2 regions of the Pseudoalteromonas sp. MIP2626 genome follow, and region 1 is predicted to be linked to the other one. Evidence: predicted binding sites of a transcription regulator. Region 1 holds the regulator's gene; the other holds the start of a gene.

Region 1 (4,205 bases):
AATGTTTTCGCAATCAGGTATAGATACCTCAGAGCATTATCAAGAGCCGGTCGCTAAACAACGCCCTACAAATATGTTTGCGCGTGAAGAAGCCGCGCAAGCACGCCCACAAACGCAAGCTGACAGCTTAGGTTTTGATGACCTAGACCGTGATTTTGATGAATTAGACACGCCAGTTGCGCAAACACACACGACTAAAAATACCGAAAGTGAAGCAATGAGCACAATGCGTGAAGAAATGAACGCAATTCGCCAGTTATTAGAGCACCAAGTGTCGGGTTTAATGCAGCAAGATATGGCGCGCCGTGACCCAACGCGCGCATGCATGATTGACCGCTTAGTAGGCATGGGAATCGATAAAGAAGTTGCTGAGCAAATGGCTTGTTTTGTACCTGAAGATGTTCCGCGTCAGCAGGGCTGGAAAGCGCTGTTAACTATGGTTGAAGATCAGATGCAAACCACGAATAACGAAATTTTGCGCCAAGGTGGTGTTTACGCATTAGTTGGCCCAACCGGTGTGGGTAAAACCACTACAGTGGCTAAGCTCGCGGCATTAGGTGCACAAAAATATGGTGCTGATAAAGTAGCGCTAATTACTACCGATACTTACAGAATTGGTGCTTACGAGCAGCTTGCAACATATGGCCGTATTATAGGCTGTGGGGTTAAACAAGTTAAAGATGCGAACGAACTGGCTGAAGTGTTATATCATTTACGTAACAAGCGCTTAGTACTTATAGATACCGCAGGTATGAGCCAACGTGATTTACGTTTAACTGAGCAGCTAAATACCTTAATGCGTAATCAGCGTGTGGATATTCGTAATTACTTAGTATTAAGTGCCACTGCGCAAATAAATGTGTTACAAGAAACCGTAAGACACTTTAAAAAAGTACAGTTAAGCGGTTGTATTTTCACTAAACTCGACGAATCATTAAGTTTAGGCGAGATAATTAGTATTGCGATTCAAAATCGCCTGCCAATAGGGTATCTTACTAATGGTCAACGAGTACCTGAAGATATTCGAGTTGCAAATGCAGAAAAACTAGTGAAAAAAGCTGAGCAATTATATTTAAAGAGAACAAAAGTACAACATTCACGACACCAATCAGTGGCGTCGAGCACAGTAGAGATGTATGATTAACACAGTATTAGATCAAGCAAGCGGCCTGCGTAAAATGAGCAAAAATAATAATAACGGCGTTAAGGTTATCGCCGTCACTGGCGGTAAAGGTGGCGTTGGAAAAACAAATGTATCGTTAAATACAGCGATCGCTTTAGGTCAGCAAGGCAATAGAGTGTTAGTGCTTGATGCCGATTTGGGTTTAGCCAATTGTGATGTAATGCTTGGACTACGTGTTGAGCGTAATTTATCGCATGTGTTATCTGGCGAATGTGAGCTTGATGAAATACTAGTAGAAGGCCCCGCTGGGATCAAAATAGTACCAGCGACGTCGGGTTCACAAAGTATGGTTGAGTTGTCGCCTGCAGAACATGCTGGGCTTATTCGTGCTTTTAGCGAACTCAATACTGATTTTGATATATTAGTTGTTGATACCGCTGCCGGTATATCGGATATGGTGCTGAGTTTTTCTCGCGCTGCACAAGATGTTTTGGTTGTGGTATGTGACGAGCCAACTTCAATAACCGATGCCTATGCACTGATCAAAGTATTAAGCCGCGAACATGGCGTGTATAAATTTAAAATTGTTGCCAACATGGTGCGTTCATTACGCGAAGGGCAAGAGTTATTTGCAAAGCTATCAAAGGTTACAGACCGATTTTTAGATATATCAATGGAGCTGGTTGCAACCGTTCCTTATGATGAAAATATGCGCAAAGCAACACGTCGTCAAAAAGTAATTGTTGAACTGTTTCCTAGTTCTCCAGCTGCACTTGCCTTTAAAACATTAGCAACAAGAATAACAAAGTGGCCAATACCGAACCAGCCTTCGGGTCATTTAGAATTTTTCATTGAGAAACTCGTTAACGGCTAACTATGACTACATTGGTGAATAGAGCTATGGGATATGAATCAACACAAAATTTAAATATGATTGTTGAAAAGCATGCTTCATTAGTAAAAAAAGTAGCATGTCATTTAATTGCTCGTTTACCCCCTAGTGTACAACTCGATGATTTAATTCAATCAGGAATGATAGGATTAATAGAGGCGTCAAAAAACTTTGATGCCACTAAAGGCGCTAGTTTTGAAACCTTTGCGGGTATTCGTATTCGGGGCGCTATGCTTGATGAAATGCGCCGTGGAGACTGGGCTCCTCGCTCAGTACATCGTAAAAGCCGCCAGGTTATAGAAGCTATTTCAGCATTAGAAAGCAGCCTGAATCGTGAACCTACAGACAGTGAAGTTGCCCAAAAGCTTGAAATTACACTAGAGCAATATCATCATATTTTAACCGATGTTAATTCCAGTAAAATCTTGGGAATAGAAGATTTAGGTATTGATGAGGATGTTATAACACCTGTTGGGCACGATTTAGCACTAGACAAACCCTTTAATAATGTTAAAAATGAAAGGTTTAATGAATCTTTATTAAGTGCAATTAAATCCCTACCAGAGCGAGATGCAATGGTGCTTTCGTTGTACTATAACGATGAAATGAATTTAAAAGAAATTGGACAGATACTCGATGTAAGTGAGTCGCGTGTAAGTCAGATACATGGTCAGGCGATGATTAAGCTAAAAGCAAAAATCAATGACTGGATAAATTAGAAGTAAGTAAATACAGGTTTAGGCCTCACTGGAGGATGTTTTGGATAAAAACATAAAAATTCTTGTTGTTGATGACTTTTCAACGATGAGACGTATTATTAAAAACCTATTGCGTGATTTAGGGTTTACCAATGTTTTAGAAGCAGATGATGGCTCAACTGCTTTACCTATGTTGCAAAATCAATCATTTGACTTTGTAGTAACAGATTGGAATATGCCGGGCATGCAAGGTATTGACTTGTTAAGAGCAATACGCGCAGATGACAAATTAAAGCATCTTCCGGTTTTAATGGTTACTGCAGAAGCTAAGAAAGAGCAAATTATTGCAGCAGCCCAAGCAGGTGTTAATGGTTATATTGTTAAGCCATTTACTGCGGGTACATTAAAAACTAAATTAGAAAAAGTGTTCGAACGCTTAGGTTAATAAGGGGAGAGGCTTATGTCAGCACCTGCTGCGCCTCAGATTACTTTAGAGCAAGCACGTCAGCTGGTCACTTTTTTAGAAAACGGTGAGCAACATAAAGCTGATCAGTTAATTTTAGAAACTGCCTCTCAAGAACAATCATATTTGTTTGCAGAAGTAGGTAAATTAACGCGCCAGTTGCACGAGTCTTTAAAGGGTTTTGAGCTTGACACCCGCATAACAGATTTAACCACTGATGCCATTCCGGATGCTAAAAAGCGACTTAACTATGTCATAGAAATGACAGAAAACGCCGCCAACAAAACCATGGATGCGGTTGAAGCGAGCCTGCCTTTAGCCCAGCAATTAGCTGATGATATTTCGCATATCAAGCCAACCTGGGATCGGTTAATGAGCCGCGATCTTGAACTTGGTGAATTTAAAACATTGTGTCATAGCATTGATAAATTTATGAACAGCTCGCATCTTAAAACCGATGAGTTGCAAGTATTAATGACTAATGTGTTAATGGCTCAAGATTATCAGGATTTAACCGGACAAGTAATTCGCCGTGTTATTGAGCTGGTACGCGAAGTTGAAGAAAGTTTAATTCATCTGTTAACTGCGTTTGCAGCACAAGATGAAAACGATAACCAAGAGCAACAAAAAACAGAAAACTCGATTGCCGCACAAGCATTAGCAGGCCCAGAAGGCCCTATTATTGATAAAGAATCGCGTGATGATGTTGTATCTGATCAAGACGAAGTTGATGATCTTTTATCAAGTTTGGGCTTCTAATAGGAGAGTAACTGCATGAGCTTTGAAGTCGATGAAGATATATTACAAGATTTTTTAGTTGAAGCTGGAGAAATCCTTGAGCTTTTATCTGAACAATTAGTTGAACTGGAAAATAACCCAGAAGATACTGAATTATTGAACGCTATTTTTAGAGGCTTTCACACTGTTAAAGGTGGCGCGGGCTTTTTAGCGATGTCAGAGCTGGTAGATGCCTGCCATGGCGCAGAAAACGTGTTTGACTTACTGCGCCAAAAAGTGCGAACAGTTAAC
Region 2 (4,205 bases), on a different contig from region 1:
TGCAACAAGTTTTGCAGCAACCTTTGAGGAAGGTGTGCATTATGAGGTTGTGTCTGAGCGCGCAACTAAAAAACCAGAAGTGAAAGAGTTTTTCTCATTTTACTGTCCTGCATGTAATAACATGGAGCCACTGGTAGCCGAAATTAAACCAATGCTTGATAAAGGCGTAAAGTTTAAAAAGAGCCACGTTGATTTTGTTGGTGTACGCGATACCGAGCATCAACAAATGATTAGCCAAGCGTTAGCAACGGCTGAAGTGTTACCACAAAAAGATAAAATTATTGCGGCTATCTTTAGCCACATTCATACCAAGCGCGCAAATTTTAATGAGCTAGCCGACGTAAAAGATGTGTTTGTAGCCCAAGGCGTTGATGGCGATAAGTTCGATAAGTTATTTAAAAGCTTTTCGGTACGTACATTAAGCTCAAAAATGAAGCGCGACCAAGACTACTTTAAAGAGAAAGGTGCATTGCGTGGCGTACCTACTTTTATCGTAAATGGTAAGTACAAACTACTTCTAGGCCGCGAATCGGGTATTAGCGAACCAGCAGATATCACTAAATTAATTAACTACTTGGCAAGCAAGTAAAGTTAATCCCATAAAAAAAGCTCCTAAGGAGCTTTTTTTATGGGTAATTTTTAGCTGGTAATTTTAAATATTCTTTTTTTGTAAAAATACACCCGACTCAATATGGTGCGTATAAGGGAATTGATCAAAAATCGCAAAGCGTTTAACTTCATGGGTGCGGGTTAAGTGATCAAGGTCGCGCTCTAGTGTCTCTGGGTTACACGAAATATAAATAATACTTTCGTAATTTGCTACTAAGTCACACGTTAGAGTATCCATACCGGCACGTGGCGGATCAACTAAAATGGTTTGACAATTGTAGCTGTTTAAATCTATACCTTCTAAGCGAGAAAAACTACGCTCGCCATTCATGGCTTGAGTAAACTCTTCGCTCGACATGCGAATAATATCTAAATTGGCAACTTTGTTTTGCGCTATATTGTACTGCGCTGAGTGTACCGACGACTTTGATATTTCGGTTGCCAGCACTTTATTAAACGAACCCGCTAACGCAATAGAAAAGTTACCGTTGCCACAATAAAGTTCAAGTAAATCATTTTTAAGTGGCTTACATAAGTCTTGCGCCCACTCTAGCATTTTAATATTTACTTTGGCATTTGGCTGGGTAAAGCTGTTTTCTACCTGCTGATATATTAGTTCTTGGCCATTCACGTTTAAGCGTTCGGTAACGTAGTCATCACCAAGCATTTCTTTTTGTTTGCGGGCACGGCCAATAAAGTCAATTTTATACTTATTGCTTAACTTTTCTTTAAGCGCGTTAATTTCACTCAGCCAATGCTCATCAAGTGGCTTGTGATATAACAGACTCACTAAAATCTCACCGCTTAGCGTAGATAAGTAATCAATCTGAAATAGTTTACGACGCAAAATTTCACACGACTTTAAATTATCAATCATTACTTGCATCACTTCACCTACCAAAGGAGCGGCAGGGTCAAAGCTATCAACGCGAATTTTGTCTTTAGTTTGTTGATCAAACATTATATGAAACAGATCGTCACCATCGTGCCATACTCTAAACTCAGCGCGTTGGCGGTAGTTAATCGGCTCTGAGCTAAATACCTCAAGTTTATCCACACCAAAACGTTGAAATTGGGCAGCAATACGCTGTTCTTTTTCGCTTAACTGCGCATCGTACTGTGTGGTGTCTATTTTAATAACTGCCATTAACGCTATAACCTTATCTTTGAGAGCTGTTTATCGGCGCTATTGTAGGGAGCGAGATGTATTTGTCTAGTTTTGATGAAATATATATTGGTTTTTTTTTGAGCATCTAGCTACAGAAATAACTTACAGTGCCGATAAGTAAGGCAAGCATAGATAGGAGTCGGATCATGAAAATCGGTAACTTTGGCTTTGTTCCAAACCACAATATTAATAAATACGGTAATAAAGGGGCTTTACAGCAACCTACAATACAGTCGCCTCAAGATAACTATCAGCAGCGCGGTAAAGAACTTGCTGCCAAAGTGCTCGGTGACAAAATGGCTCAAGCTCTTGGCTTACCGATAAGCGAGCCGAAAAAAGATAAACCGCTTTTTGATTTTGATGAAATCGTTAAAAACGTTTTAGACTTCGTTACCAGTGCAGTACGTAAAGCAAAAGCCAATGGTGCCGACGATGAAAAACTCAAAGGTATGTTAGGTGATGCTCGAAAAGGTGTGCAAATAGGGATTGATGACGCGGTTGATGAATTAAAAGGCAATGGCGTGTTTAACGACGATATCGCACAGGGTATTAATAAATCTAAAGAAGGCATATTTAATGGCCTGGACAAATTTGAAGACGATTTATTTAATCCTAAACCCGCCAGTGTCTCTGTTAGCCAAACTCAGTATGCAAGTTTAAGTAACAAAGCAGAATATAAATTTACTACCGCCGAAGGAGACGAAGTGAGTATTAGTTTTGCTGATGCTTATGAGTCACAATCAGCCAGTCGTTATCAGCAAAATGGGAATAGTGAATCTTTTGTAAGTGAGTCGTCGCAGTCTCGTGAGTTGTCATTTTCTATGTCGGTTAATGGCGATTTAAATGAGAATGAACAAAAGGCGATTAATGAGCTAATGGCTGACTTACAAAGTGTAAGTAGCACCTTTTTCAGTGGTGACTTAGATAAAGCATTTGAAGAGGCGCAAGCACTAAGCTTAGGCAACGAACAGCTGGTGGCTTTTTCAATGGATTTACGACAAACCAAAACAGTCGCTACAGTTAAAGGTTACGAAGAGTACAAGCCAGTTCCTGAAAAAGCAGTAGCTGATAAATTAGCGCCGTTTAACGACGACTTAAAAGCTGTGTTTAATAAAGCCACAGAGCTGGGCATACAAAACCAGTTATCGGGTATTGTGCAGTGGTTAAATCAAGATCAAGCAGAAATAGATAAATTGGTAGATTACACCAAAGCTATGTTCGAAAACCTTAATCAATTAAATGCAGCAACGGACGAGCTAGCCAATCAACAATAGTTGTACCACTAAACTACTTTCTTTTATAAAAATCACATGGCAAACTGCCGTTCTTAACTTAGAATAAGGACAGTAGTTTGTCAGCGCACATAATGGTTTTTGATTCAGGTATTGGTGGTACTACGGTACTTGAACATATTCAGCAAAGTATTCCAGATGCGCAATACAGCTATTTTATGGATAATGCACTATTGCCATACGGCGCTCAGTCACAGCAAACGATTATTAATCGCTTATGCGCACTCATTCACTTTATTAACCAGCAAGCGCTTAATGTAGATTTAATTGTCATTGCATGTAACACCGCCTCTACTTCTGCGCTTGGGGCAGTGCGCCAAATTACTACTATTCCTATAGTGGGGGTGGTACCGGCGATAAAACCTGCTGCGCAACTTACACAATCTAAACATATCGGCCTACTGGCAACTCCAGCAACTATATCAAGTCCCTATACGCGCACACTCATACAAGAACATACCAACAATATAGCAGTTAGCTTATATAGTAGCGTTGAACTAGTTACTTTAGCCGAGCGTCTGTTTTTCGAACAAAGTTTAGATACAACTAAACTGCACCAAGAACTCGATCGTTTAAACATAGATCAGTCTATAGATGTATTAGTATTAGGCTGTACGCATTTTCCTATTTTGGCAGAGCCGATTAGTCAGTACTTTAATAGGAAAGTGCAGCTACTTGATTCAGGTGCAGCGATTGCTAAGCGAGTTCATTACTTAATTAGCCAGCTTAATTTAACGAATAACAATATTGCAGATACAAAAAAGCCGCTGCAATATTATTCAACGGCTAGTGTGAGTAGTAAGTTAGCTGTAAAGCTAGTTACACTGATTGATCCGGCTCAGAACGAAGAGCGTTAGAATCATCTTCTTGTTTTTGTTTTGCTTCACGTACCTTTAAGGTACGTTGTTGGAACTCGCTATCGTTTAACTGCGCTATTGCATTGTCGGCATCAGCTTGCGCCATTTCAACAAAACCAAAGCCACGACGCTTACCTGTATTTTTGTCCTTTAATAAGCGAACGTTGAACACTTTGCCTTGCTCTTCAAATAAAGCACGTACCACACCTTCGTTTGCACGATAAGGAAGGTTACCAACATAAAGCGTTTTGGTTTTTACTTCGGCTTCTACTACACCGT

Evidence for each region. The regulator FliA, encoded in region 1, starts transcription of late flagellar genes. The targets are predictions, from matches to a motif close to CTAAAGNTNNNNNNNNNNNNGCCGATA.
Region 2: a site for FliA is predicted at 1,867-1,893, ahead of HC000_RS15190 (DUF5610 domain-containing protein). Genes of this name have one in related genera too.

What each region holds. Positions count from the first base shown of each region.
Region 1 is NZ_JAATTW010000005.1:91,970-96,174, forward strand. Features, by position in the region: gene flhF (flagellar biosynthesis protein FlhF) at 1-1,144, shown strand, start outside; gene HC000_RS05095 (MinD/ParA family protein) at 1,137-1,997, shown strand; gene HC000_RS05100 (RNA polymerase sigma factor FliA) at 2,024-2,734, shown strand; gene cheY (chemotaxis response regulator CheY) at 2,775-3,158, shown strand; gene HC000_RS05110 (protein phosphatase CheZ) at 3,174-3,935, shown strand; gene HC000_RS05115 (chemotaxis protein CheA) at 3,951-4,205, shown strand, end outside.
Region 2 is NZ_JAATTW010000049.1:643-4,847, reverse strand. Features, by position in the region: gene HC000_RS15200 (thiol:disulfide interchange protein DsbA/DsbL) at 1-589, shown strand, start outside; gene trmA (tRNA (uridine(54)-C5)-methyltransferase TrmA) at 653-1,756, opposite strand; gene HC000_RS15190 (DUF5610 domain-containing protein) at 1,924-3,051, shown strand; gene murI (glutamate racemase) at 3,129-3,926, shown strand; gene HC000_RS15180 (RNA-binding protein) at 3,889-4,205, opposite strand, start outside.